3 regions of the Paucidesulfovibrio gracilis DSM 16080 genome follow, and region 1 is predicted to be linked to each of the others. Evidence: riboswitches for the same ligand, from Rfam matches in the RefSeq annotation. Region 1 holds a riboswitch; each other region holds the start of a gene.
The links. Region 1 has a riboswitch for cobalamin ahead of metE (5-methyltetrahydropteroyltriglutamate--homocysteine S-methyltransferase). Riboswitches for the same ligand answer to the same signal wherever they lie in the genome.
Positions count from the first base shown of each region.

Region 2: another riboswitch for cobalamin. It lies ahead of B5D49_RS06235 (sirohydrochlorin cobaltochelatase); the one in region 1 lies ahead of metE (5-methyltetrahydropteroyltriglutamate--homocysteine S-methyltransferase).
Region 3: another riboswitch for cobalamin. It lies ahead of B5D49_RS07560 (ribonucleoside triphosphate reductase); the one in region 1 lies ahead of metE (5-methyltetrahydropteroyltriglutamate--homocysteine S-methyltransferase).

Region 1 covers NZ_FUYC01000002.1:31,894-41,492, reverse strand. The annotation lists gene metE (5-methyltetrahydropteroyltriglutamate--homocysteine S-methyltransferase) at 1-1,575, opposite strand, end outside; cobalamin riboswitch at 1,682-1,851, opposite strand; gene B5D49_RS02430 (substrate-binding periplasmic protein) at 2,182-3,078, opposite strand; gene B5D49_RS02425 ((Fe-S)-binding protein) at 3,369-4,673, opposite strand; gene B5D49_RS02420 ((Fe-S)-binding protein) at 4,682-6,019, opposite strand; gene B5D49_RS02415 (universal stress protein) at 6,111-7,055, opposite strand; gene B5D49_RS02410 (CoB--CoM heterodisulfide reductase iron-sulfur subunit B family protein) at 7,060-8,016, opposite strand; gene B5D49_RS02405 (4Fe-4S dicluster domain-containing protein) at 8,013-8,552, opposite strand; gene B5D49_RS02400 (FAD-dependent oxidoreductase) at 8,549-9,599, opposite strand, start outside.
Region 2 covers NZ_FUYC01000003.1:398,425-408,023, reverse strand. The annotation lists gene B5D49_RS06240 (tetratricopeptide repeat protein) at 365-2,611, shown strand; cobalamin riboswitch at 2,682-2,880, shown strand; gene B5D49_RS06235 (sirohydrochlorin cobaltochelatase) at 2,881-3,909, shown strand; gene B5D49_RS06230 (FecCD family ABC transporter permease) at 3,991-4,971, shown strand; gene B5D49_RS06225 (ABC transporter ATP-binding protein) at 4,968-5,819, shown strand; gene B5D49_RS06220 (ABC transporter substrate-binding protein) at 5,788-6,675, shown strand; gene cobI (precorrin-2 C(20)-methyltransferase) at 6,678-7,403, shown strand; gene B5D49_RS06210 (bactofilin family protein) at 7,477-7,899, opposite strand; gene B5D49_RS06205 (TetR/AcrR family transcriptional regulator) at 8,087-8,722, shown strand; gene B5D49_RS06200 (TRAP transporter substrate-binding protein) at 8,725-9,599, shown strand, end outside.
Region 3 covers NZ_FUYC01000005.1:75,463-85,061, reverse strand. The annotation lists gene B5D49_RS07605 (hypothetical protein) at 1-131, opposite strand, end outside; gene B5D49_RS07600 (ExbD/TolR family protein) at 133-573, opposite strand; gene B5D49_RS07595 (MotA/TolQ/ExbB proton channel family protein) at 575-1,288, opposite strand; gene B5D49_RS07590 (C40 family peptidase) at 1,431-1,979, opposite strand; gene B5D49_RS07585 (BON domain-containing protein) at 2,001-2,546, opposite strand; gene B5D49_RS07580 (BON domain-containing protein) at 2,703-3,272, opposite strand; gene B5D49_RS07575 (RluA family pseudouridine synthase) at 3,320-4,252, opposite strand; gene B5D49_RS07570 (SRPBCC family protein) at 4,240-4,731, opposite strand; gene B5D49_RS07565 (hypothetical protein) at 4,875-5,114, opposite strand; gene B5D49_RS07560 (ribonucleoside triphosphate reductase) at 5,142-7,205, opposite strand; cobalamin riboswitch at 7,390-7,566, opposite strand; gene B5D49_RS07555 (TonB-dependent receptor plug domain-containing protein) at 7,797-9,599, opposite strand, start outside.

The DNA of each region.
Region 1 (9,599 bases):
GCCAAAAATCACCGGCGGCTTTACGCAGCGACTGCCATAGCTTTGCACCCATCCCTGGGACGTAAAGCAAAAGCCATTCAGTTGTTGTCCGAAGTATTCCACCATATCGTTGCGCTCCGGTTCGCCATGCACAAGCACATCCAGCCCCAGTTCCTCCTGCCTGGCCACGGCTTCGGCAATCTGATTCTTCATGGCCGCGACATACTCTTCTGTTGTCCATTCCCCTTTTTTATGGCCAAGCCTGATGGATCGGATTTCCGGGGTTTGGGGGAACGACCCGATCGTTGTTGTGGGGAAGAGCGGCAATTGCCGGCGGACGGATTGCACTTTCGTTCGCTCCGCAAAAACGGACCCGCGTTCGTAGTGCTTTGGAGTGAGTGAATCGACACGAGCACGAACGCTCTTATCAACGGCGCATGGATTTGCCGCTCGTGCCTGCAATGCCTTACGATTTTTCGCAAAAAGAGAATTGCGTTCGCCCGTTTCCGCAAAATGCGCCAATGCCGCCACCTCGTCGCATTTTTGCACCGCAAAGGCCATCCACTCGCGTATGGAGGGGTCCATATCCGTTTCCAGAGCCACATCCACCGGGCAATGCAGCAGGGAACAACTCGTCCCTAGCATGATCTTCGATTCACTGCCCCGCTGCTTAGCGGCATTGATGCATTCAGCGGCCGCATCAAGATCGGCGCGCCAGATGTTCCTGCCGTCCACCAGACCAAGCGACACAACCTGTTCGGAAGGCATGGCTTCAAGCGCGGCAGGCAGCTGCTCCGCCCCCCTGACAAGGTCCAGATGCAGCCCGTCAACGGGCAGACTCGCTGCAAGCGGCAAATTGTCCCCCAGCGGACCGAAATACGAGGTGAGCAGGATACGGGCATGGCCCTTGGCACCGGCAAAGCTTTCGTAGGCGTATCGAAATTCCTGGTGCGCCTTTGGAGACAAATCACTGCACAGAACCGGCTCGTCGATTTGAATCCACGGACACTCCCCGGAGATGTCCTTCAGGATATCGGAATATACGTCCACCAAGCGTTCCAAATGGATCCAGGGACTGCTTCCATCCATGGACTTTCCCAACAGCAGGAAGGTAATCGGACCAACCAGCACGGGCTTTGCCGTGCCACCGAGTTCCTTAACGGTCCGCACGTCCTGGAGGAGTCTCGATGCGTCCTTGCGAAACCTCAGGTCATTGGTGAATTCCGGGACAATATAATGATAATTGGTGTCGAACCATTTGGTCATCTCCATGGCCGGAATCGAAGAACGGGCCTCTCCACGCGCCATGGCGAAATACGCAGCGCATCCCGTCTCGGCGGAGTTTCGGCAAAACCGTTCCGGCACCGCCCCGACCATGGCAACGGTATCCAACACATGGTCATACAGCGAGAAATCTCCCACCGGGAGAAGGTCAAGCCCGGCCTGCATCTGCACTTGCCAATGCCGCCTCTTGAGTCTCTCGGCCGTTGACAAAAGCTCTTCAAGGGAAGCCTCTCCCCGCCAATAGGATTCAAGAGTCCATTTGAGTTCCCGCCCGAGTCCGATCCTCGGGAATCCCAGTACGTGCGCGTTCATGTCTGCTCCATGTTTCATGGGTTGACGACAAAGAGCAAAACCCCAAAGACAACAGAGGAGAACCCTGCGTTGCCCCAAAGCAACCACCGCAAAACAGTGCCCGGGGGTTTTGCACTCCGGCAAGACGTCTTCTGGCTCCCGGCCCCAAGATGTTGATTCCCTTCCCTTTCGGTGGTCATCAACGGGTTGTGCCGGTTACAGCGGCGCGTCCGCAGCGGCTTTTCACCGCTTTCCGTTTCTTGCCAACATTAGTATATCAAGATTTAAGAATATAGAATTGAATGTCTTTTGACAAGGGGGAATACCATCACCAACACATTGCACTTTGCCCCTCTTCCACAGCCAAAGGTATTGGCGCCCTCGTGCCTTCAAGGAGGGGATTCTCTCGTTCATACCAAACGTGAAGAAACAATCGGAACACCCGGTTCCATAAATAGCCCGACAATCCGTTTCGAAAAACGATATCGTCACCCAAAGCCAACCATTTTGGCCCGTGCGCGTGCCAAAAGAAAATATCGGCTCGGGATATTCCGCTGTGCGCCAACGAACGCAATCATTTTCAGGATTTGTTATTGCGGCAAAAAAACAAAGACTCTGCGCCCGGGATTAGGGACACACGGGCGGCAGGGAAAGGGGCGGAGCCTTGTGGCCGCGGCCTTCCGGCTCATCCGGTGGCGGAACAATGCCGGTCTTGAGGTGCCGATTGCCCGCCCTGATTAAATTCGGGGGCATTCTCCCCGCCAGGGCGGCTTCCTGGTCGATGTGTTCAAGCATGCACTGCTCGCGAACGCCTGTTCGCAACAATTGCGCCAGCACCTCTTGGATTTCCTCTCTCTGCGGCATGAACCGGGACCGGCGCGAAAGCACCAAATATACATTCTGCGGTTCACTGGACATATATTTGGCCTTGCAGACCTTGTCGGTCAACCCGAACTCCCAGACCCGGTAATCCCCGCCCACATCGTCCATGGCCACGGCGTCCACACGCCCGGCCAGCAGCCGCAGGAAGTTCATCTTTCCGCCGCGCACCGGCTCCTTGCGCAGGCGCGGGTCATTATCGAACCGGGGAAAATATTTGACACCGATACTCGTTCCCACGGTAAGTCCGTACAGATCCTCATATTTTCGGATCAAATTTTCCTTACCGGTGAGCACATAGAAGGCGGTGGTCGCTTCGGTCACATACGGAGGGTCGAGATAGTAGGCGAACTGTTCGCGTTCGGGACGGTATTGTACGCCGAGCATGGCGTCCACCTCCCCGGTCTGGAGCAGACGCAGGGCGCGCTGAAAAGGATAATGTTCAATTTTCAACCGAAGGTTCAACCCCTCGGCCAACCGCCCAAGAAACAGAGCATCGTACCCGCGGACCGTGCCGTCATCGTCAAAAATAACCGACGGTGGAAACTCGCTCGCTGCCACACGCAACGTGCCGCGGCATTGCCCGGATCCCCCCAGGGCAAACTGCAACAACAACACGCAGAGTATGACGACAAGGCGCTTCAATGCTGCTCCGATACCGAGTGCTCCAACTCCATTTCAAAAAGCGAACCAGACGGCGAGAAGGTGTACAACAACTATCCACAAGAAAGAACAGTTTGCTGTATTTTTACGCATAATGCAACCGATTCAAACAAGATAGCAGCGTGCGGCAAGCTCGGCACGGTGTGCCACCTGTCTTGGCACGAAAACACAAGATTCGATATTGACGCACATCCCCCCACGCATCAAACAACAACGCGGGCCGATCCCGCAGGACCGGCCCGATAGATGTTCCATGCCCCGACAATCCGGAGCTATAACCCAAGTTCCGCCAAATCCTCCCCGAGATATCCTCGCTCATTTTCGCCCAGGCAGCCCATGGACAAACAAATCAGGGTCCACAGATGCACCACCGGAAAATGGCGGCCAGATGTTTCGGAAAGGTCATGAATCTGGGAATGACAGTTGTGGCAAGGCGCGATGCAGTAGTCTGCTCCGGTTTCCAGAATCTGCCGCAACTTGCGATCCCCATACTTGCGCCGCTCGTCCGTGTATCCGGACTGGAGGTACCCGCCGCCGCCACCGCAACAATAATTGTTGGAACGGTTCGGCACCATGTCGATGAAATGTTCCTCGCCCACCACGGAGCGAACCACGAACCGCAAGTCCTCGGCCACGGGGTCCAGGAAGGACTTACGCACCAACTGGCAGGGATCCTGGACCGTGAAGGTCACGCCCAGATCCTTGTTCCAATCCGAACTGACCGGCAGCCGACCCTCGCGAATCCAGCGGGCATACAGCCGAATGATGCTCTCGATCTCGAACTTGGGAGTGATCCCGAATTTTTGCAGTCCGGCCCGGACCGCGTACATTTCGTGTCCTCACTCCGTGTTCAGCCAGTATTGGCAGCCCAGCGCCTCCACAGCGGCCACCTTGTTACGCACCACGGTTTCCCAGGCTTCGTCGTCCGCCAGGAACATGCAATAGTTCTCAGCGGCCCAGCCCTTGGTGGAATAGGTCCAGTCCGCGCCCACGGTGTGCAGAATCTTCCAAAGCGGCACCATTTCGTCCGGCTCGGTCACGGGTTCGCGGGAGTTTTGGTTCAGGCAATATTTCGCCCCCTCGCGATTGAAGTACACCGCCAGATCCTTCCAGTCCGGCTGGTCTTCATGCACTTCCTCCAGGATATCCTCCACCACGAACTTGAAATCCTCGCTCCGCGCACCCATGGCGGAGTTACCCTCCGTGCTCAAAGCCTGTTCGCAGGAGCCGAGAATCCCCTTGGGCCGGGTATCACGCGGCCATGTGGACCGCACCTCGTAAATCAGCCTCGGGATGTCGATATGCATGGGACAGGCGTACACACAGCGCTGACACATCGTGCACATCCATACCCAGGGCGTGGAGGTGACTTCCTCCTCCTGCCCCCAGGCGCACAGCCGCAGGAATTTGCGCGGGTCCATGTCATGCAGCCCGGATGCCGGGCAACCCGAAGCGCACAACCCGCAGGTCAGGCACATGGACAGATTCGCCCCCTCGGGCAGCACCCCCTCCACACGATCCAGAAACGCGCCCCCGCCGGGCAGCAGCGGCGCGGCATCCCGCGTGGTTTCCGTCATGGTTTCCGTCATGATTCTCCTCCGTTGCTTCCCGGCAGAGCGACCTCTGCCAAATCCGGTCCGAGATAGGTTCGTTCCGACGCCGCCAGCACCCCGAGACTGAGGCAAAGAATGGTCCACAGATGCACGGTGTTCCAGGCATGGTTCCGTTCGGCGGACAAATCCTCAATCTGGGCATGGCAATTATGGCAGGGCGTAATCACGTAGTCGGCTCCGGTTCCCAGTATCTGGCGGGCCTTGAACTCGCCATATTTCCGGCGGGCATCTTTGTACCCGGATTGCAGGAACCCACCTCCTCCGCCACAGCAATAATTGTTCACCCCGTTGGGGACCATATCCACAAAGTTGTCGTCTCCCACGCACCGGCGCACTACGTAGCGCAAGTCGTCGGCAAAGGCCGTCCCCTGGGATTTACGAACCGCCATGCAGGGATCCTGCACCGTAAACTTCACCCCGAGATCACGATTCCAATCACTTGAGGGAGCAAGCCGCCCGGAACGAATCCAACGGGCGTACCAACGCACGATGTGATCGAAATCCACGCCGGGATTGATGCCGAAGCGTTGCAGCCCGGCCCAAATGGAATAAAACGAATGGCCGCATTCGATGTTTACCCAGGAGGTGCAATCCAACTCGCGGACGCCGTCCACCTGCTTTTGGAGCACGGCGCGCCAATGCTCGTCCTCGGCGGCAAACATGCAGTAATTTTCGGCTCCCCAACCATGGCTTCCATACGTCCAGTCCACCCCGGCAAGATGCAGTATCTTCCAAAGCGGCACCATCTCCTCAGGTTCCTGCACGGGTTCCCGCGAATTCTGGTTCACGCAGAAGGTCGCTCCCTTCCTGTCGATGGGAGCACGCAACTCCTCCCAGCCGGGCTGCGTTTCATGCACTTCCTCCAGGACATCCTCCACCACAAATCGGAAGTCCTCACTGGAAATGCCCACGGCGCTGGCACCCATGGTCCGCAATCCCTGGTCGCAGGATCCAATGATTCCCTTTGGCTTGGCATCCCTGGCCCAGGAAGCCCTGGCCTCGTACACAAGCATAGGGATATTCACATCCATCGGACAAACGACCTTGCAGCGAAAACACATGGTACACATCCAGACCCAGGGCGTGGAGGTGACTTCCTCCTCCTGCCCCCAGGCGCACAGCCGTAGGAATTTGCGCGGGTCCATGTCATGCAGCCCGGACGCCGGACAGCCCGAGGAGCACAGCCCGCAGGTCAGACACATGGACAGATTCGCTCCCTCGGGCAACGCCTCCTGGACGCGGTCCAAAAACGTTGTCCCGCCGGGCAGCAGCGGCACGGCATGCCGCGCGGTTTCCGTCACGGTTTCCATCATCATTCCTCTCCCCGTTCGTGGTCCGCCCGTGTTGCGTGCGTCCGCCGGAGTCGCAACGACCCCGACGGCGCACGCTCTTCACTCCCGGCTAGACCGGAGCCGAGGCCTTTTCCTCGGTCACGGAGCCGTCCTGGTCGTACATCAGGCCGCAGCGCAGATCGAAGTGCCGGTTCACGCTCATGGTGGGACACTTCGCGTTCAGGGCCACCTGGGTCACGGTGGAGCCGAGGAAGGCCTTTTCCGGATCAATTTCCTTGGAATGGTGCGCCATGAGAATCAGGTCGGCATTCACCAGACGCGCCGTCTTGAGGATATCCATGGCAGGCTTTCCGGCCACGCATTCAAAGGTGCAGGGTTCCACGCCCTTGAGTCGGGCCGCGTATTCCTCTTCCATGCGCTCACGATTCTGGGCCAACAACCGCTTGAGTTCGTCGTCGTTCATCTGTCCGGCCAGGCCGTCCGTATCCACCACATGCAGCAGGGTCATGGCCGCCTTGTATTGCCGCACAAGCTGACCGCCGTAGTTCACGGCGCACTCGGCCTGCTCGGAAAAGTCCGTGGCCACGAGAATGTTCTCAAACTTGTGCTCGCCGTAGGGCGTGGCCTGGGTCACGATCATGACCGGGCATCGGGCCTTCTGGCTCACGCGTTCCAACGTGCTGCCCGCCATGCCCCACATGGAGGAACGCTTTTCCGCGTACTCCTTGGTATGCGGTCCCATGATGATCAGGTCGGAATTGACCTTGCGTGCCAGGCGCAACACCTCGGCATGCGGAATGCCGGGCACTACGTGCACCTGCAATTGTTCCACGCCCTTGACCTTTTCCTCGTAGCGCTCAAGGATCTGCTCCTTAATCTGATCCGTTTCGCCCGAAGGCTCCAGGTGGCGCATGTCGCCCCAGCTGTGTCCCATGCCCGCCACATGGACCATGTACAGCTTGGCCTCAAAACGCTGGGCAAAACCGATGGCCGCATCCACCGCGCACTCATCCAACCCGCTCGGGGTCACGCCGACAACGATGTCCTTAAACATACTCTCACCCTCCTGTTCCGGGTGGTTGGGTCGTTTCCTCGTTCCCTTCCCCTTGGTCCGCATCCGCCATGGGCCGCGCTATTGGCATGTCGATGCGCCGCAATTTGGCGCGCAGCCGGTTCGTCACGGTCATGTTCCGATGCAGTCCCACATCCTTTTGATCGAGACCCAGGCCCAGTCCGAGAAGCTGGGGCAGGTAGAGCACGCTCACACGCTCCCCGCCGCCCATCCGGGCCAAGGCCTCGCCTTGATAGGCTTCCAGATTCATCTGGCACATGGGGCAGACCGTGACCACGGCATGGGCGCCGCGCACCGCACCAAGTATGGTGCTCACCGCGTCCAGGGCCGCCTCCTTGTGCGTCACCATGAGCGACGCGCCGCAGCACCTCGCCCCCATGTCCCAGTCCACCGGCTCCGCACCCACGGCCCGAATCAGGGCGTCCATACTGCGGGGCCGGTTGGGATCGTCGAAGTCGGTATAGGGCCGTAGCGCCTGACAACCGTAATACGGAGCAATGGCCAGTCCCGTGAGGTCACGAACGCAGGCCTCCTGGATCCGCTGGGGTCCGATGTCGTTCACCAGCACGTCCAGCAGGTGCCGTACCGGGGCTTCGGCCGCCAGGGTCAACCCTTCCGCGTCCAGCGCTTCGCCCAGACGGGCGGCCACGTCCCTGTCGGCGCGGGCCTCCTCTCTGGCATGGCGCAGGTTCAGGTAACAGGCGCTGCACGGCGCAAGCACGTCCATGCCCGGTAAATCGCGCTCGGCCAGGGCCAGGTTACGCGCAGGCAAGGCCAGGGAGAGCAGTTCGCCCACATTCTCCACGGAGCTGGCGCCGCAACAGGTCCAGTCCGGTATCTCATGCACCTTTGCCCCCAGAGCCGAAAGCATGGCCCTGGTGCTCACATCGTATTCCACGGCGCTGCTGGTCAGAGAACAACCGGGATAATAGGCATACTTCATGACCGGCCCTCCATTTCACGCACCTTGTTCACGAGTGGTGCGAGCCGTCCCTTATGGCCGGATTCCGGAAGCAGATGCAGCTTGCCCCGCCGCAACAGTTTCCACCCTAACGGCGCGTAGCTCAGCGCCAACACAGGATTGGCCCGGCGACGCAGATAGGTGTTCATGAGCGCGCTTTCCTGCACCCGGCCATAGCGTTCCACATTTTCGGTAAAGGCGCGGTAAAAGGCCTGCCGCCGCCGCGAACCGGGAGCGCCCCGCTCCGCAGCCAACCGCTTGAGCGCCTGCATGATTCTGGTGGTGGGCAGCCCCCGCGGGCAACGCAGCATGCAATTGTAGCAGGAGCTGCACATCCAGAACGTCCGGCTGGCCACCACGTCGTCCATGCGGTCCAGCTGGGCCAACCGCCAGAGCTTGCGCGGGCTGATGTCCATAAACGCCGCGTTGGGGCAGGAGGCGGAGCAGGTGCCGCACTGCATGCAGGCGGCCATATGCTCGCGGATCTCCGCCGCTGGATCCTTGAGTGTCCCGTTCATTGCTCACGCTCCTTTGGCGTTTGCCGGGGCATGGGTTCTTCCAATGCCGCGTCGATGAGCGCCATGACCGGCCCGTCGTGATATCCGCTGAGCACGGTGGCGGAGTTGGGGCAGACCGCGGCGCAGGAGCCGCAGCCCTGGCAGAGGATCTCATCCACCACGATGCGCCCCTGCTCCATATCCACTTGGCGCGCCCCGTAGGGGCAGGCCGCCACGCACTTCTGGCAAAGGGAGCACAGGGAGTGGCGCACCTGGGCCACCACGGTTTCCCGGGCAATGGTTTCGGCGCTGAGAATCCGAAGGGCGCGTTGGGCCGCGGCCTGTGCCGAGGCGACAGCCTCGCCCATGTCCATGGGAGAATGGGCCAGCCCGCAGAGGTAGATGCCCTGCTTGAGGAAATCCACGGGTCGCCACTTGGATTCCGCCTCCTGGAAGAATCCGTCCTGGTTGGTCTCCACGCCGAAGATTTCCACCAGTTCGTCGGTTTCTTCGGGTTCCACTCCGCTGGAGAGCACCAGCAGATCAGCACGCACCTGCACGTCCCGGCCCAGCACCGGATCCCGTCCCGTAACCACGGGCTTGCCGCCGTCAAACCCTACCTGGGGCTTGCGTTCCGGCTCGTAGCGGACGAACAGCGCTCCGGCCTTGCGCGCCTCGGTATAAAACGCCTCCTTAAACCCGTAGGCCATGATGTCGCGGTAAAAGACCACGACCTCCAGCTTGGGATTACGAGCCTTGAGCGCCAGGATGTTCTTCAGCGCCTGGGAGCAGCAGACCCGGCTGCAATAGTTGCGTTCCTCGTTGCGCGAACGCCAGCACTGGATCATGACCACGCGCTCCAGCTCCGAGACGTCCAGGGTTCCGGTGGCCAAGGCTTCTTCCAGCCGCAGCTGGGTCATGACCGACTTATGCACCTTGAATCCATAGTCGTAGACCTTGGATTCCTTGCCGCCCGACGCCAGGATCGTAACCCCGTGCTCGTAGCGGATGGCTCCCTTGGGCGTATACATGGCTGTGCGGAACCGCCCGGCCGTACCCTCGGAAAGC
Region 2 (9,599 bases), on a different contig from region 1:
GGGCCTCTCTGTCGGTGTTTACTCCGCGTTTAAGCGCTTTAAAAGCAACCTCTCCCTTTTTTTTGTCAAGTTTATGTGTCTACTTGACTCGGCCAACGCTGTCTGCTTGTCAACTTGACAAGTTTATGCTCTACAGATAAACAAAATGTTTCTAGTTTTCTATTTCATTTAAAGGCCTCATCCGACCGCAACTTGTGCCAAGAACCTATCCCACGTATACCTCAACAACTCGATTTATTGGGGCGCTCTTTGCAACAACACTTCTTTCTTTTTGAGTCTAAACGATTTGAATTCAAGTTTGTGGGGTTGAGGACTTTGAAATTGAAAAAATGCAACCTGAGCCGTTTTTGGGGATAATTCGACTATGCATCGCTATCTTGCATGTTTCCTTTGTTTGATGATTCTTGCCGGGGCCGTTTGTTGCCCTCACTTGGTATTGGGTGGGCCAACAACTTCCGGCGTAGAGCCTTCGTTGGATACGGAAACCACCTCACAAGTCGTTGAGGCTTCTCCTCTTGCGGAAGAACAGTCTGATTTTGTGGAAGTTGAGAGTGAGCCTGCTTTGGAAGCTTCTGACGATGGCGTTGCACCTCCCTCCCCCCCCCGCAATGTTAACGATCAAACGTATGAAGACTGGTTGGAACGGTATCGCGCCTGGGACAAGCTGGATTCCGTGTATGCTGGTCAGGATGAACGGCCTCAGGCGATCCTGCGCCGTATTGAAAATCTTCTCCAGGCAGCCCAACCGTCCAAGGCTATGCAGCTTATAGAAAGTGCTCCGCCTTTTGAGGAGCGTTCCTTGGAGGCTCGACGATTGTGGCATGGAGGGCAGGCGCTCCGGGCGCTTGGGGCACCGGACAAGGCTGTTGTTTGGTTTGTTCGGGCGGCTGGATCACTTCCTCAGGAACGTGTGCCAAAAGTGTTTCAAGCGGAATATGAATTGAATACGATTTGGGTTGATGTTTTTCGTAACCTTTTTTGGACATATATCTCTACGTATAGCGTAAATCGAGAAGCACAAAAGGCTTTTCTTCAACAGATGCTTGAAGTCGGTCAGGTGGCATGGCCGGATGTCTCGTTTTGGGGTACGGCGAAATCCGTTTTTAACCAAACGGTTACTGGAGCTTCAAACGCGGAGGATCAACGCGAAAACAAAGTCTTTTTTGTGCAGCGCAGGGACCGAAGCTGCATAGTTCAGGCATTGGCACGGACCGCTTTGGGAGTGCCTGACGCCACTGTTCCTTTGGAGCAAATTTCTAATGAAAGCCTTCGAACGTTTTGGAGCGATGTCTGCGCGGTGCTGGACGGAAAGACTGTTGCGTCTCACGCGGATTTGTACCAGGAAGGACAGTACCCCAAGGCATTGGCGTTTGTTCAGGATACATATTTAAAGCAGTTGTTGAATAATAGAGGGCAATGGATATATTCCACTTCAGACCACCGGTTGTCCGTTTTTGCCAGCAATTTGCTTGTACTCGGAGCCTTCAGAGCCAATGAACTGCTCCAATCCGGCGAAGCCGAAAAGCTGCTTCCTGACTCTCAGCCGTTGGATGGTGTCGGACCTTTGCGGCTTGGACTGGCTTTTTCTGTCGGCGATGCTTCTTCGGCACGCGCTGAGTGGGATGCCCTCCAGGTCGAGGAGCTTCCATTGGCATTACGCCTTGCAGGGATGATTTGGTTTCATTTGCCTGTATCGCACGTCTCTTCTCAGTCTCTGGCCGAAGCGCCTGTTAACCGCCTTCTCTCCCTGTTGGCCAGTGCTGCCGGTAATTCTCCTGATCAGCCTCACTCCGCCCCGTTCTGGGTACAACCCGGCTCTACACAACTTTTGCAGACCATGCTTACGCAATGGCCTTTGGATCGTGAATTGGTATTGGCTTCGTGGCAAGTTCTCTGGGAGGCGAATCCCACCACGGGCTTAGCACGTAGAGCTGCCTATCTTTATCCTCAGCATGCCCTGGGAATGCAGTGTTCCTTGTTTCTAGCGGATAAGGCCGTAAAGGCAAAACAGTTGCGTCTGGCTGGCTACTATCTGGACATGGTCCCGGAACAGCCTGAGGATCGCAGGCTGCTGGCCCGTCGACTTGAAGTCTTGGCGGATTTTCAGGTGGCACAGGAGGACATGGCCGCTGCCTATGCCGCGTACCAGCGTCTGTTGGAAACTGGAGAGCCAATTTCCGATATTACAAGGTTGAAGATTGCTTTTTTGATGCAGCAGCTTGGCGACCTTGAAGGTGGAAAGGAAAATTTGCTTCGTCTTTGGGAGAAGAAAGATACCTTTGATACGGCCATGCAGGCGGAAATCCTTTTTTATCTCGCCGAAGGGGAAGCTGCCCTGGGGAATCGCGATCAAGCCTTGGACCACTACTTGAAGCTTGCCTGGCAATACCCACAGGAGAGCATGTGGGCTCTGACCGCCATGTATCGGTCCGCCAGCATATATGAGGATAGACAGGAATATGAACCTGCAGCCCGGCTATTGCGTACCGTGATTAAAAATGCGGAAACCACAAAGCAAAGGGATGCTGCCAAGGCCCGTTTAGAGAGCATTGAGGGGAAAATGGGGAAACCTGTTGAGGCAGGCGCAGGCGCCCTTCCCTATCCTTTTTGATAGTATCGTCTGGATTTCTTGCCCCCGCCTAAGGCTGGGGCAAGATGCCCTTGACTCTTTTCCTCTGCCTGACATACATATTCAAGTGGGTGTTCGCCTTTCTGAGACATGGCGAATGAAAAGGGAATCCCGTGCAAATCGGGAGCGGACCCGCCGCCGTAAGTTCTGTAAACCGTATCTCATTCCAATTGTGGTCACTGAACGCTCGTTTGGGAAGGCCGAGATTGCGGGGAACAAGCCGGAAAACCTGCCCATTGGTTCCTCGGATAATGCTTTTCGACACGGGGCTATTGTCGCAAAAGCAGTATAGGAGACAGCCCCTTGCGTGCATTGCCCCGCAAGGGATTTTTTGTATGTTCTCCTTAACAGCCCCCTCTCGTTGGGAGGGATTCATGCAGTTCGGTTTCAAATTTCGCTCTTCGCTTGCTGCGCTGACCTTGGCACTCGTCACGATTGTGGTCAGCTTTCCCTGTTTATCGTCGGCACACGGGTCTGCGGTTCCCGAGGAAGAAAAACTCGGCATCCTTCTGGTTGCTTTCGGCTCCAGCATGCCCGAGGCACAAGCCTCATTCCGGAACATCGAGGCCAAAGTACATGCGGCATACCCGGATATCCCTGTGCAATGGGCATTCACATCGCATATCATTCGGGAGAAACTGGCTCGGACCGAAGGCAAAGATTTGCTGTCTCCGATGCAGGCATTGGCGGCTATGGCTGACAGTGGATTTACGCACGTTGCGGTTCAGTCGTTGCACACTATTCCCGGAGAAGAATTTCATGGCCTGTTGCAAACGGTGAACGCGTTTCGTTTCCCCGGAGGCATTGCCCATCTGAGCGTCGGTGCTCCATTGCTTGCCGTGACAGCGGATCTGGAGCGAGCCGCTGAGGCGATGCTGGCAAATGTACCCGAGGACCGCACCTCGGATGAAGCCGTAGTGTTCATGGGACATGGAACCCATCATCCGGGCAACGTCTATTATATAGCCATGCAGGAAATTCTTCGGGCGCGCGACCCCCTTGCGTTTATCGGTACGGTCGAAGGCTCTCCGAGCTTGGATCAAGTACGTGCTGAACTGAAAAAAAACGATGTGCATAAGGCATGGCTCGTTCCTTTCATGTCTGTTGCCGGGGATCATGCACGCAATGATATGGCTGGTCCTGAAGAGGACTCCTGGATTTCGATCCTCACTGCGGATGGGGTCAACTGTACACCCGTCCTTAAAGGAAGTGCGGAGTTTGACAACGTGGTTCAAATTTGGGTGGACCATCTTGATCACGCCCTGGAAGAATTGCGCTAGCCTCTGAGAAGGCAAGATATGGAAGCTCCGGGAAAAAGAAAGATAGCAAGGAGTGATCACCGCCCAGGCTTTGTCTTGGGAATGATCGTACTGACAATCGTTTCGCTGTTCTTGGCGATTTTTCCCGGAGCTTTTCCCATCCCTTTTCATGAAGTTGTTTCCATTTTGTCCGAAGGCAATGCCGACTCTCCCGGTGCCACAATTATTTGGGATATTCGGCTCAGCCGCATTTGTCTATCCTGGATCATTGGTGCGGGACTGGGAGCCTCGGGAGTAGTCTTTCAGGGGTTGTTGCGCAATCCTCTGGCGGATCCGTTCACATTGGGCGTGTCCAGTGGAGGAGCATTCGGCGCATCCTTGGCCATTACCCTTGGGCTTGCCGGCGTCACGGGTCTGTTCGGTGTTGTGGCTCTGCCTGTGGCTGCTTTTTTCGGGGCTCTTGTTGCGCTTGTGGCGGTGATCGCCTTGGGCAGCATCGGTGGCCGATTGCGACGGGAAACATTGGTTCTGGCGGGAATTGTCATATCCACATTCCTGTCGGCCTGTATTTCCCTTTCAAAGGCGCTGAATGAGGAATCGGTTTCCGCTATAGTGTTTTGGATTATGGGGAGCCTCCAGGGCCGGGGCTGGGAACACGTCTTGCTGGTTTTACCTTATTCTTTGGTAGGATTGGTGGTCATGTTTCTACATTCCCGTGAGTTGGATATTCTCTCTTTGGGCGAGCGACAAGCCCGACAGCTCGGAGTGTCTACAACCCGTGTCCGCGTGATTTTGCTCGGCGGTGCCGGATTGGTAACGGCCGCTGGTGTGGCTGTAGCCGGAATCATCGGTTTTGTGGGGCTTGTCGTGCCACATATGGTGCGGCTGGTGATCGGTGCGGAGCACGGACCCCTTCTACTCCACTCCACTCTGCTTGGCGGATTGCTGCTGGTTTGGTCTGATGTGGCTGCCCGGGTGATTCTATCCGGCGGTGCGGAGCTTCCCGTGGGGGTGATTACAGCGCTCCTGGGTGGTCCGTTTTTTTGTTTTCTATTACGAAAGCAACGGGGGGATTCAAGATGACCTCGACCATCCCCCACAACCCGCCGGTATTCACCTGCAACGATTGGTCGCTGGGCTATGGTTCACGTTCTTGCGTTCTCCATGGGGTGAATGTCTCGCTGGCCGTAGGCGAGGTTGTTGCCTTGCTCGGTCCCAATGGATCAGGAAAAAGTACTCTTTTATCTGGCATTTGTGGTGCGTTGAAAGCGCGGAACGGTCAGGCGTTTCTTAGCGGGATCCCAATCGAAGATTTGTCGCCAGCCAGGGTTGCCCGGTTGTGCGCCGTGGTGCCGCAACGTGTGGAAACACTCTTTGGATTACGCGTTAGAACCATGGTCGCCATGGGGCGGCATGCCCATCTCCCGTTTTGGGGGCATGCCGATGCTGAGGACGAGGCAGTTGTTGATCATGCTTTGGAAGCCACGGGAACGGTTGAATTGCAAAATCGTACTGTGAACGGACTGTCCGGCGGTGAACTGCAGCGTGTCCTGTTGGCACGTGCCTTGGCGCAGCAGGCAGGGCTGTTACTTCTTGATGAGGCATTTTCTGCCATGGATATGGCTTGGCGAGTACGCTGTTTTGATTTGGTCCGCGAGCTGGAGGCCGCAACTACGGTTGTGGCCTTGCATGATATCAATCTGGCGGCACTGTATTGTACCCGGATCATTTTTTTGAAGAATGGTCGGGTAGCCTATGATGGGCCGGTGGAGCCTCTTTTTTCCGAATCCACCCTGAGTGAGCTTTATGAAACGACAATCAAGATCGGTGTTCATCCCGGAACGGGAACCCCCCAGGCCTTTGCCATGCCGAGTCCTGTTCGTTCTGGTCTGCTGGAGCATGATCGTTCCAGTGATCACAGTCCATGCTGACAGCATCAGAATTACGGACGATCGGGGACAAGTCGTGCTGTTGGAGCGTCCTGCCCGGCGTGTTGTCGCGCTTTATGGTGCCTTCAATGAAATTCTTTACGGCATGAATCTTGGTGATCGGATTGTAGCTCGAACCAAGGCGGATCGAGTTCCGCCCCAAATTTGTGAGCTTCCTTGCATCGGGACGCACATGCGCCCCAATGTGGAACGCATTGTCGGGATGCAGCCGGACCTTGTGTTGCAAATGGGAGGAAGAAGCGCGGCATTGCAAAGTGTTCAAGCCTTGGAACGGTTTGGCATTCCAGTTGCTGTTTTTCATGTGTCTGATTTTGTGCAGCTTTTTGCGATGATAAACAAAATTGGGGATCTCACAGGAGCAGGGAAAGAGGCGAAAGCATTGGTTGCGCAGATGCGTCGGCGTCTTGAGGCGGTGCGGCAACGTCTGCCGAAAAATGGTTCGCCTCAAGTCTTTTTTGAAGTTCGGTCCGGAAATTTGTTGGCTGCCGGGCAGAAATCCATCGTAAACGACATTATTTTGCATGCGGGCGGTAAAAACTGTGTGACCCTCCACTCTCGATTGGTACGCCTCAGTGAAGAGGAGCTTCTTCGTCTTGCTCCTGAGGTTTACCTGTCACAGCAAGGGCCGATGAATCCCGTTCCTGTGGACGTACGGAGTTCATCCCGTTTTGCTTCGCTTCCTGCCGTGCAAGCCGGACAAGTTTTTCAGGTGGATGAACAGATGTTTTCCCGTCCTGGGCCTCGGAACGTCGATGCCGTAGAACGTTTGGCCGGGATTCTGTATCCTGATTTATTCCCTGAATTTTATGAAAGAAATCAAGCAATGGAGTTGAAATAATAATGACCAATATATCCAAAGGAACTTTGTACGGTATCGGTGTCGGCCCTGGCGATCCGGATTTGTTGACGTTGAAGGCTGTGCAGGTTTTACGTCGCGTAAAGCATATCTTTGCAAGTTCCTCCAGCAAAAACGGATTTTCCGTTGCGGAGGGAATTATGCGTCCGCATCTGCGAGAAGGTGTTGAGGTGCGCCGGCTTCGTTTCCCAATGACGAATGATGTCGAAGTGTTGCAGCATGCCTGGGAAGAAAATACCCACAAGTTGGTGCAGTGCCTGGACAAAGGAGAGGACGTTGTTCTTGTTACGTTGGGGGATCCGCTGTTGTATAGCACGGTTGGGTACATTTTGCGGACCTTGCGCCGTGCGTACCCGGATTACCCTGTGGAGATTATTCCCGGCATTACTTCTTTCCAGCAGGCCGCAGCACTGACGCAAACAATTCTGGCTGAAGGAGAGCAGCCTTTGCACATTCTTGCGGGGACCATGTCGGAAGACGCTCTTGCCGAGACGTTGTCGCAAAAGGGAAATTTTGTAATTCTCAAGGCGTATAAGAATTTTACAGTCATACGCGACCAGTTGCGACACAATAACATGGCGCATGACTGCGTGTATGCAAGTCGCATTGGTTTGGAGCGAGAGAAAATTTGTCGAGGAATTGAAAACCTTGTTGAAGACCCCACCTATCTTACATTACTTTTAGCGAATTCTTATGAAAAACCTGCTTGATCGTCTCGGCCTACAATAGTTTTCCTGGCCATTCCATTAGGGAAAAGTGTTTCGCCTTCCCTTGCTCGTTGGTTTATGAAGCCACGTCAGATAGATGGCGCTCCGCTTCTTTCGGCAATGCCGGGGCGGGGCGCACGAGCATTGTGCGGCGAGCTCTCGGACTGCCCTTTCCGCTAAGCATGTTCAATTTGCCGGTAAATGAAGCCCCTTCTTCACTGGCCAGGCAAGGGGAATCTATGTTGCCGGTCAAGGTTGCGCCGTCACGTAAGAGCACTTTTCGCTCGGCCTGAACATCCCCTTCCACTTTGCCGTACACTTCCAATTCGCCAACTTGAAGGCTGCCTGCCACTTTTCCATTCGGGCCAATGGTTAAAAGTCCCCTTGTACGTATGTCACCTTCAAAAAAAGAATCAATTGTTCCGGATCCTTCAAACTCGAGTAGCCCTTTCCATTGGCTCCCTTTACCAAGAATGCATAGCGCGTCATGCTTTTTCATGATTATTTTTTAGTCATCTTTTTGTGTTTCTTCAAGCTCTTTTGATTGTCAGTATCGGATATATAATTCGAAAATGTTTATAGTCTGTTTTTCTGTGATTTTTTCCTGTTGACAGCATAGGAAAAAGCTCATACCTAGGGTCAGTAAATGACCATCGGTCACTTTTTGACCAAAGGACGGAGCGCACATGGCACGCAGGCAGCAGGAAAAAAGTCGTCAGACCAAAGAAGAGCTGTTGGTCTGCGCCATGCGTTTGTTTGGTGAAAAAGGATTTGCCGCCACGACCATTTCCGAGATCACCAAGGCTGCCGGCTATGCCAAGGGGAGTTTTTACAGCCACTGGCCGGGTAAAGACGATATTTTTTTGGAAATTTTAGAACGCAAGATGGACCAATACCGTCGTGATCGTTCAAAAAAGATTCAAAAGGCTTCATCGTTTGAAGAAGTTTTTCACGTTATATGGGATTTTCTTGAATCAATTATGGATGATATGAACTGGTCCAAGGTCTTTTTGGAGTTTACGATTCATGCTTCTCGTGATGAACGACTTCAGACAGAGCTGAATCGGAGCAAGTACAGGTTGTCAAATGATATCTTTTCCAAACTGTTGGGAGATTTTGTTTGTACCGATGTGCCGCCTGAGAAGATTGGTTCTCTCAATACCGCGCTGTTCGAAGGTTTTTTGATTCAAAACGTTCTACAAACCAATGTGCTGGACCGTGAAGACATTCGCCGGGCTGCCCTGCTTCTTGCCCGGGCGCACTGCTTTCCTGAGTCCGATCAACTGGGCTTCCCGGCCCGAACGCCCGAATGTAAGGAGTGATCATGCGACCCCGTACCCTTTTGACAGGATGCCTCGCTGTTTTGTTGTCCTTATGGGTGCTGCCCACGCACGCCAGTGAGTTTCGCCTGAGTTACAGTTGTTTTTTCCCTCCAACCCATGTGCAGTCACAGCTTGCGGAGCAATGGTGTCGGGAGGTTGAAGCCCGTACTGACGGTCAGGTGCGTATTGATTACTATCCTGGTGGCACGCTGACAAAGGCAAAACAATGCTATGACGGCGTGGTAGAGGGTATCTCAGACATCGGCTTTTCCGCCCTGGCCTACTCCCGAGGTCGATTCCCGGTCATGGCTGCTGTGGATTTACCCTTGGGATACACCTCGGGGATGCAGGCCACCAAGGTCGCCAACAGCGTGTATGAGCATTTTCAACCGCAGGAACTGCAGGATGTGCAGGTCATGTATTTCAACGCTCATGGTCCGGGTCTTTTGCATACTCGGGAAATTTCGGTCACCCGCCTGGAGCAGCTCAAAGGACTCAAGCTCAGGGCAACTGGAAACAGTGCTCAACTCGTTCAAGCTCTTGGCGGGACTCCCGTGGCGCAATCCATGCCCGAGGCGTATCAAAGCATCCAAAAAGGCGTGGTCGATGGCGGTATGTATCCCGTTGAAACCAACAAAGGGTGGAAAATGGCCGAGGTCGTGGACTACATGACCGAAAGCTACTCCACTGGATACACCACGACTTTTTTTGTGGTCATGAACAAGGACCGCTGGGAATCCCTGCCGGACGACGTGCGGAAAGCTATCCAGGAAGTTAATGCCGAGTGGATCGCCAAGCACGGACAGGCCTGGGATGAGGCGGACAAGGTTGGTCGAGCAGCTTTTCTTGAGCAAGGTAATCAGATTGTTCCGCTTGC
Region 3 (9,599 bases), on a different contig from region 1:
GTGAGCTGCATGCCCGCCAGTTGCTTGAAGGCGATGGGGGACGTGAGGAACAGGGCCAGGAGCAGCGTGGCGAGATGCAGCGCCAGGGAAAGGCTCCAGGCCAGGACGCGGGCGGACGGACGGGCAGTCATCTCATTCCCCGCTTTGGGCGGCGTCTCGGGCCGTGTCCGCGCCGTCTTCCTCCTCGGCCACAATGCCGATGTGCGGCACGCCGGCCTCGCGGATTTCCGCCATGACCCGGACCACGTCGCCGTAGGGTACGCTTTGGTCGGCCCGCAGGAACAGCGCCTTGTCCTGTTTGAGCACTCGCTGAATCATGTATTCGCGCAGATGATCCCGCGGCACTTCTTCCTGGTCCAGAAAGAGCCGGGCGTCCGCGTCCATGGTCAGCACGAAGTGCCCGCTGCCTTTGGGCAGGGATTCCACGGTGCGGGTGCGGGGCAGATCCACCTGCACGCCCTCGCCTTTGACCGCGGCCCCCACCATGACGAACACCAGGAGCACGAGCATCACGTCCACAAAGGGCGTGGTGTTGATTTCCGTAAGATACCGTCGGCGGCTGCGTTGGGCCATCTTATTCCTCCGGGGCGGGAGCGCAGGTCAGATATTCGGAAAAGCGTTCCTTGACGCGGTTCATGAACGCGCCGGACAGGGCCGCTAGTTCCGCTTCGATGTTGCCGAGCTGTTTGATGTAGGCGTTGTGGGCGAGTACGGCGGGTATGGCCACGATCAACCCGAAAGCCGTGGTGGAGAGGGCTTCGGCCAGTCCCGGGGCCACGCCGCTGACCAGGTCCGCTCCGCCCGTGATGTGGCTGAAGGAGTTCATGATGCCCCATACCGTGCCGAAGAGGCCGAGCAGGGGCGCCACGTTGCCCACCGTGGCCAGCAGGGACAGGGAACCGTGCAGCCTGTCGCCCTGGGCCTGCACCTCATCCTGCAGGGCGTGGCGTACGCAGTCCAGCACCACGCGTCCTTTGAGGCCCGGGTCCAGGTCCAGTTCGGCCATGCGTTGCAATTCCTGGCCGCCCTGTTCGGCAACGCGCCGGGAAGGAGCGGCTTCGGGCCGTTGGTTGATGCCGGCCATGGCCTCACGCAGGCCGCCCGGACGGGAAAAGGCCCGGCGGTCCTCCCGCGCCTGGGCGCGGACCTTGCGCAGTTCGTACCATTTTAGAAAAATCAGGCTCCAGCTGGCCAGGGACATGGCCAGCAACACCGCGAACACGGCTTTGATCACGGGGCCGGTTTCCAACACCAGGGTCCAGAATCCGCTGTCCGACATGGGTTCCATTGTGCGCTCCTCGCTCTCGTGCGTACCTTTTCCTTTCCTAAATCCAATGCAGGCCGAGCGCAAGCAGGGATGCGCAAAAGGAGGATATCTCGGAAGAAGCGGCGCGGGAGCGCCTGGATAGCGTGTGCCGCGTTGCCGGAGGTCAGGGATGGGCGGCCGTGGCGGGCCGGGCCACCCGGCGGGCTGTGACGTAATGGCTCTGCCAATAGCTGTTGGAGAGAGAGCTTTCGCGTACGCGGGAGCCGGATTTGGGGCTGTGGATGAAGGTGCCGCGACCCGTGGAAATGCCCACATGGTAGCTCCGGCCCTGCACGATTTTAAAGAAGACCAGATCCCCGGCCATGACCTGGCTGCGGGGGACGGCGAATCCGGCCCGAATCTGCTGCCAGCTGGGACGCGGCAGGCGCACGCCGTGCCGGGCGTAGGCCCAGTGGACCAGCCCGGAGCAGTCGAAGCCCTCGCGCGGGGTGTCGCCGCCCCAGCGGTAGGGGATGCCGATGGCGGACTGCGCGGTCCGCACCACGGGGTGCGAGGACGGACCGGCATGTCCGCCGGGGAGCCGGGCCTTGCCGAAGTCCAGCACGCCGCAGGCCGTGAGGGGCAGCAGCGCCGCGCCAAGCACCGCGATCCACAGGGCGGACCGGATCCTGACCAAAAGGCCGGACGCGGTGTGTGGGAACGGGCGACGCATGCTGCCTGCCTCCGGAGCGGGTCAGCGTACCCGCAGGAAGTTTTTGACCTGGCGGACGCCGGGTACGTTGCGGGCGATGGATTCGGCCCGGGAAATTTCGGTCTGGGAGGAGACCAGTCCGAGCAGCACGGCGTTGCATTGTACAATCTTGGTATCCACGTTGGTGCCGCTTACGTCCGAATCTTCCAGCAGATTTTTGTCCAGCTCCGCGCCAATGCGCACGCTGGTAGCGGTGCCGCAGTTGGCCACGTCCTGCTTGGGCAGCAGATAGGTGGTCACGGAGCGAACGCCTTCCACTCCACGGGCCAGCCGCACAGCGCGGTCGCGCTGGTAGGTGTCCTCGTATTCGCCCACGAGGTAGACGCGGCCCAGGTAGGTGAAGGCCTTGAAGTCCAGGTAGCTCACGTCCTTGTCGTTGAGCAGTTCTTTTTCCACTTTGAAGGTGATTTCCTCATCGTCGTAAATCTGTCCGAGGCTGCGTTCGTCCATGGCCACTTTGTAGGCGGTGCAGCCCGTGGCCGAGATCAGCAGCAGGCAAAACAGGAAGAAATAGAGGGCACGTTGCATCTGAAATACTCCCCAGCAGGCTGCCCGGAAACGGCACTCTGTGCCGGTGTTGTAAAAATTTTTTCGTACAGCCAGTACGTTGTAACCTCGACCGTTTTTCGCCCAGCGTCCGACCATTTTTGAGCAGCCTGCGGGTTTGCTTTTTTCAATGGCGGGCTAGGGTTGTGGTGCAAAGACGTTGAGCAGGGAATCCACCTGTTGCACGCCGGGTACCCGCGCCGCCAGGGACGTTGCCCGGGCTATCTCCTCTTCGTCGGAAAGCAGTCCGAGCAGCACGATTTCGCGGCACTGCATGGCGCGCACCTCCACTGTATACCCATGTACCTTGGAATCGGCAATGAGCTTTGCGGTCACATCCCGGGCCAGGGCATTGTTGCGGCTGTCGCTGCATTGTCCGCCGCGCTTCAGGGGCAGGGTACGCATGGTCACCTTGCCGGATCCGGCCACGGCCGTGACGATATCCAGAGCCGCACGCCGCTGTTCCTCGGATTCATATTCCCCCACAAGGTAGACGTGTCCATTGTAGACATGGGCCTTGAGCTGGCCCAGGCCCACCAACTCCTCGTCCGCGAACCGGCCCAGTATTTCCGTGGCCAGGGCGCGATCCCGGGCCAATACGGGCTGAGGGCGCGGGTCCGCGGAATAGTGACGTTCCCCTTCGGCGGTGACGCAGCCGGAAACGAGCAGGAGCAGGAGCAGAAGGCACGGCAGGGGAAGACGGAGCATGATCGGGTTCCTCCAGAAAGAATATGACCGCAGGGTCGGACCTTGGTTTAAAGCATATGCAGGATGCGTTCCGAAATGTTCCATGGAGCGGACCAGTCCGGGGGCAGCAGCCACTGCCTGTCCTGTAGGCGCAGACGGCAGGCGTGGAGCAACAGCCCGGTGTTTCGCGGGGTTGCCGGGTGTTGCGGACCGTATTTGCGGTCCCCCACCAGCGCATGCCCCCGGCTGGCCAGCTGAACCCGGATTTGATGCGTACGGCCTGTGAGCAGGGTCACGGCCAGAAGGGTGGCGGAAATTTGACCCCGGCCCGGATCCATGCGTCGTACGGGGCGCACCCTGGCCAGCGCGGTCTTGCCCTGGCCGGTTTGCATGCGCTCCCGTCCCTGGGGACCGGCTTTTTCCATCTGATCGCGAAGCGTGGTCTCCTCTTGCATGGGCCAGTCTCCCCAGGTCCAGGCAAGGTACGTTTTTTCCAGCGCGCCGTCCTGTATGGCGGATTGAAGCTGTTGGAGCATGGCGTAGCTTTTGGCGGCCAGGAGCAGGCCCGAGGTGTCGCGGTCCAGCCGGTGGGCCAGCGTGGGCGTAAACGGGGCGTCCGCATGGCGTACGGCCAGACGTGCGGCCACGGAATCCGTGTGTCCTGTGCCGCCGTGGGCGGGCAATCCTGCGGGTTTGTGCAGGACCAGCAGGTCGCGGTCCTCATGGACGATGCTCAGTTCGGGCGCGCCCGGTACGGGCGCTGTGTCCCCCTTGGCCGGGGACGTTTGGGGCGGGTCGTGCGGCGGAATGCGCACCATCTGGTCCCGACGCAGTCGGTCAAAGGGTTTTTTCCGTCCGCCGTCCACCCGGACCTGGCCGGTGCGGATCCAGCGCAGCAATGCGGATTGGGGCAGGTCGCGCCCCACGCGGCGGCGCAAAAAAGCCACCAGCTTCTGTCCTTCCTCGGCGCGGGTCACACGCACGGTGGTTACGCCCGGCATGCGTCTTCCCCTTGTTCGGCACGGCCCAGAAGCCGTTCCAGCGCGTGTTGCCGGTAGTCGAAAATGATCCGCAACCGTCGGCGCACCAGGGCGCGGACCGGCAGGGCGTACCAGGGCAAGGCCCAGTGCACCAGGTCGGTCATGCGCACGGCGGCACCGTTTTCTACGGCTGCAAAGTGATGCTGGTGGTGCCAAAAGGCATAGGGACCGCGCCGTTGTTCGTCCACAAAGAACACCGGGGACCGGGCCTGGGTGATCTCCGTGAGCCAGCCCAGCCGTACCAGGGGGAAGGGCCGGACCCGGTATTCGATGATCTGGCCGGGATAGGTGTGGTCCGCACAGCCGGAAACAATGCGGAAATCCATCCAGGGCGGGGTGATGCGCGCCAGGTTGCACGGGTCGGAAAAAAAGTCCCAGGCCTTGTCCGGTGTCACGGGCAGGGTTTGGATGCGATGGATGCGATGGATGCGATGGACCATGGGCAATGGTTGCCGAGCACGCGCCGTTCGTCAACGGAAAAGCGCATGCCCGTGATGCTGAAGGATGGACGCGGGAAAAGAAAACTCCCGCCCTGCGTGCAGGACGGGAGTCGTATTTGAGCGAAGGGGTCGGGCTTGCGGGATCAGCCGCCGGAACCGCCGTTGCCCGTCTTGGAGGCCAGTTCCCGGATGTCCGCCAGTGCCTTGCCCCGGGCCTGGGCCAGCTTTTTCCACTTGCGCTTTTCGCGCTTCATGGCCTCCACCGTGTGCAGCAGATCCTGCACGGTACGGGCGGGGTAGCCGTGGGTTGCACGCGGGCCGAGCCGCAGTTCCTCGTCGTTGCGCTGGCGGATGGCCGCAAGCTGGTTGGCGTCCAGGATCATCGCTGTTCCCCCTTGCACGTCCCGAAATCAGCAGGTGGTGCAAAAGGAGTTCATGCCGTATTCCACGCGTTCGCGGTACTCCTCCTGCTTGCCCTTGTTCCAGCGGGAAACCGGGCGGTAGTAGCCCACCACGCGGGTATAGACCTCGGTTTCCTCCCCGCAGGTGGGGCAGGCGAAGTGCTCGCCGTAGATGTAACCGTGGTCTTTGCACACCGAGAAGGTGGGGGTCACGGACAGGTACGGGATTTTGGTCAGGCTCATGGACTTGATCAGGAAGTTTTTGACGCTCTCCTCGTCCGGGGCGGCCTCACCCAGGAAGGTGTGGAACACGGTTCCCCCATTGTAGAGGGTCTGGAGCTTGTCCTGGTGTTCCAGGGCAAAGAACACGTCCGAGGTCACGCCCACGGGCAGCAGGGTGGAGTTGGTGTAGTACGGCACTTCCTCGCCCGAGGTGTGGATATCGTTGTAGAGTTCCTTGTCGATCTTGGCCAGGCGGTAGCAGGTGCCTTCGCCGGGCGTGGCTTCCAGGTTGTAGAGGTTGCCGGTCTCCTCCTGAAAGCGCACCACCAGTTCGCGCAGATGGTTGAGCACGCGCTGCATGAGCCGGGATCCGGCCTCGGTGTCGATGCCTTTTTCCAGCAGGTTCATGCAGGCCTCGTGTCCGCCGATGAGTCCGATGGTGGAGAAGTGTCCGCTGAAGCCGTTTTTGAGGTAGCGGCGCGAGAACGGGAACATGCCCGCTTCCAGGTTTTGCTGCACGAACTTGCGCTTGTATTCCAGGGAGTCCCTGGCCAGTTCCGCGTATTCCGTGACCAGATCCAGGAAATCGTCCTCATTGTGGGCCAGGTAGGCCAGCTTGGGCAGGTTCAAAGTGACCACGCCGATGGAGCCGGTGAGGTCGCCCGCGCCGAACAGTCCGCCGGTTTTCTTGCGGATTTCCCGCAGGTCCATCTGGAGACGGCAGCACATGGAACGCACATCCTCGGGGTTCAGGTCCGAGTTGATGAAGTTCTGGAAGTAGGGCGCACCGTATTTGGCGGTCATTTGCAGCAGGAGTTTGCCTTCCTCGGAATCCCAGGGGAAGTCCTTGGTCACGTTGTACGTGGGGATGGGGAAGGAGAAGATGCGTCCGTCCGCGTCGCCCTCAAGCATGACCTCCAGGAAGGCCCGGTTGATCATGGCCATTTCCTCGGCATATTCGCCGTAGGTGGAATCCTGGTATTCCCCGCCGATGATGATGGGTTCGTTGGCGATGTGCGAAGGGGGCACAAAGTCGAAGGTAAAGTTGGTGAACGGGCTTTGTCCGCCCCAGCGGGACGTGGCGTTGAGATTGTGCAGCAGCTTTTGCACCTGCTGCTTCACGGTGGCGTAATCCAGGCCGTCGTAGCGGACAAAGGGCGCGAGATAGGTGTCCACGTTGTTGAAGGCCTGGGCGCCGGCCCATTCGTTTTGCAGCGTCCCCAGGAAATTGACCATCTGGCCGCAGGCCGCGTCAAAATGCTTGGCCGGGGTGGAGGAACAACGGTCCCGGAGGTTGAATCCTTCCAGGAGCAGGTCGCGCAGGCTCCAGCCCGAGCAGTATCCGGCCAGGCCAAAGGACAGGTCGTGAATGTGGAAGTAGCCGTGGTTGTGGGCCATGCGTACTTCCTCGGGATATTTTTCCAGCACGTAACGGGCCTGCACCGCACCGGCCATGTGCAGGATCAGCCCCTGGAACGAGTGCACCATGTTGGAGTTTTCGTTCACGCGCCAGTCCACGTTGTCGAGGTAGCCTTCGGTGACGGCGGAAATGTCCAGAAAGGCCTGGTCCTGGCTGCGCAGTTCGCGGCGTTTCTCACGGTAGATGATGTAGCGTTCCGCCACTTTGTAGAGGCGCGCCTCCATGAGCACCTGCTGGACCATGTCCTGCACCTGCTCTTGTTCGGGCACATCCACGCCGTCGAGTTTTTTTTCCACCTTGCGGGCCAGCCGGTCCGCCAGGAGCGGATCCTTGATACCGCTGTTTTTGAGCGCTTTGAAGATGGCGTCGGCAATGCGCCTGGTGGACCAGGTCTCAATGCAACCGTCACGTTTGAGAATTTGTACCGGCATGAATCTCTCTTCAGGGAACAGCGCCTCGCGGAAAGCGGAAAACGCCGGACCATTGGCAGAGGACGGCGTTTGCTGTTCGTATGTTGTTCCGGTTGATGGTCGTCGGGGCGGAACCCCGCGAACGCCGGACAACGGCTTGGTATTGGTAAAACTCTGGCGGTCCGCCATGTCCGCGCATGGCAGGCGGCCGGATAAGCCCCGGGCAGGTCTTCTGGCTTTCCCGTCCGGCCCGGCCTTCCCGCAAAGGTATTGCAGTGGCGTTTCGGGCCGTGGCGTCATGGGATTACAGCGGCGGGACCGCTCCGGATTCGCACCGGATTCACTATCAAGGCCCATGGCCACCCGGGGGGCATCGTGCGAAAAAGAGACTAGCCCAAGGGCTAATTCACGGCAAGGGAGCAGAGCGGAATTTGTTTCCTGAACAGCATTTTCACAGGTCAAAAACCCGGAAAAGCAGTGAAAAAAAATCCGTATTTCCTGTGGGGAAAACACGCGTATCCCTCTGCGGGCCGGGAACCGGGAAAAATGCGCCCCGGTCCGCCCGGGGGCGGCGAACCGAGGCGCTGCATACGGCCGGGGACCGCGTTGGGATCAGAAACGCAGCCGCCATTCGGCCTTCATGCCGATGCCGGGAGCGTGCAGTTCCACGCCCCGCGAAGTGGCCAGATGGTTGCGGTAGCGTTCGTCGAACAGGTTGGTCACGGCCAGGGTCAAATCGTTGTGCAGTCCGGCGGTCTCAAAGCCGTATCCGCAGCGGGCGTCGAAAACGGCCCAGGAGTCGGTGCGCAGGGCATCGTCCGGCACCTGGTGCTGTTCTGCGGCCCAGCGGGATTCCAAGGCCCACCAGAGTCCGTTGTCCAGATCCTGGCGCAGGCCCACCAGTCCGCTGAGCGGCGCCACGAACCGCAGCCATTCTCCGGTATCTTCGTTGCGTCCTTCGGTCCAGGCAGCGTCCGCATAGGCCTGCCAGCCCGGGGCAAAGCGCCATTGCACCGAGCCTTCCAGCCCATGGATGCGCGCCTCGGCCGCGTTGGCCATGCGGTAGACGCCGGCGGTCTCCAGTTCACTGGTGACCAGGTCGTCCACCATGTTGAGGAACGCGGCCGCGGAAGCGCTCCACCGGGAGCCGGCGTAGTGCAGCCCCAATTCCGCGTACCGGGATTTTTCCGAGCGCAGCTCCGCGTTGCCGAGTTCACGGATGCCCGGTCCGATGTTGATGTCCTTATAGAGTTCAAGGATGTTCGGCGTGCGGTAGCTGGCGGCCACCAGTCCGGTGGCGGTCCAGCCCGGGGAAAAGGCCCAGGTCAACCCGGCGTGCGCGCCCCAGTCCATGTTTCTTCTGGTGCGTGCCGCCACATTGGGCGTCTGGTCGTTTTCAATGAGGACGCCGTCCAGCCTGCCGCCCAGGTTGAGCACCCAGTCGGGATCCAGGGTCCAGTCGTCCTCCACGAAGATTCCGCCCGAGAACATGTCCGTATCCGGGGTGGGTTTGTCGCGCAGCACGGCACCGGCCACGGTGTATCTGGCCCGCTTGGAGGTCATGTACCAGTTCCAGGCGTCCACGCCCGCCGTTAGCCGATGCGCTCCGAGATCCAGCACATTGCGCCAGTTCAGGGCAATGGTTTCGTGCTCGGCGTAGGGATCAACCTTGCGCATGGGACCGCCGGTGAAGTTGTCCACGCGCGGGTCGCGGGTGAGTAGTTGGTAGGAGATCTTCAACTCGGATTCGGTCAGGGTGCCTTGGGGATTTTGGTACCTGTGCCGCAGTTGGGCAAAGGTGCGGTCATTTTGTTCCAGGGTCACGTCCGCGTTGTCGGGCAGTGCCGCCGTGCCGGTGCCGGGGATGCCCACTTCGTCCGCCTCGGTGAACTGGTATTGGACCATGGTTTCATGCCGGTCGTTCCAGGCCAGGGCCGCGGCAATTTTGCCCTGCAGATCCGTGAAGCCGCTGTTGCGGATCACGTCGCCGCCTCCGCTGTAGGAGTCGTCGTGTTCCCGCCAGCCGCCCGAGGCATAGAACCATACGTTTTCGTCACCGTAGGTCAGGTTGGCATAGGTATCCGGGCCTTGCGGATTGGACGCCCAGCCCGCAGCGACCTCGCCGCCGAGTTGCGGTGTTTCCGAGTAGTCGCCCTGACGCGTGACGATGTTGACCACGCCGCCGGTGGAGCCGGTGCCGTAGAGGGTGCTGATCGGCCCCTTGAGCACTTCCACACGCTCCACGTCGTCGGGATTGACCAAACCGAGGCGGCCGTTGATGTCCGTGGTTACGTTCAGTCGGCAACCATCGATGAGCACCACCACCGAGTCGCGGGCCAGGCCGCGGATGACCACGTCCGCTCCCCAGGGGGAGTCCGTGGAGACGCCCACTCCGGGAACGCGGTCCAGGGCGTC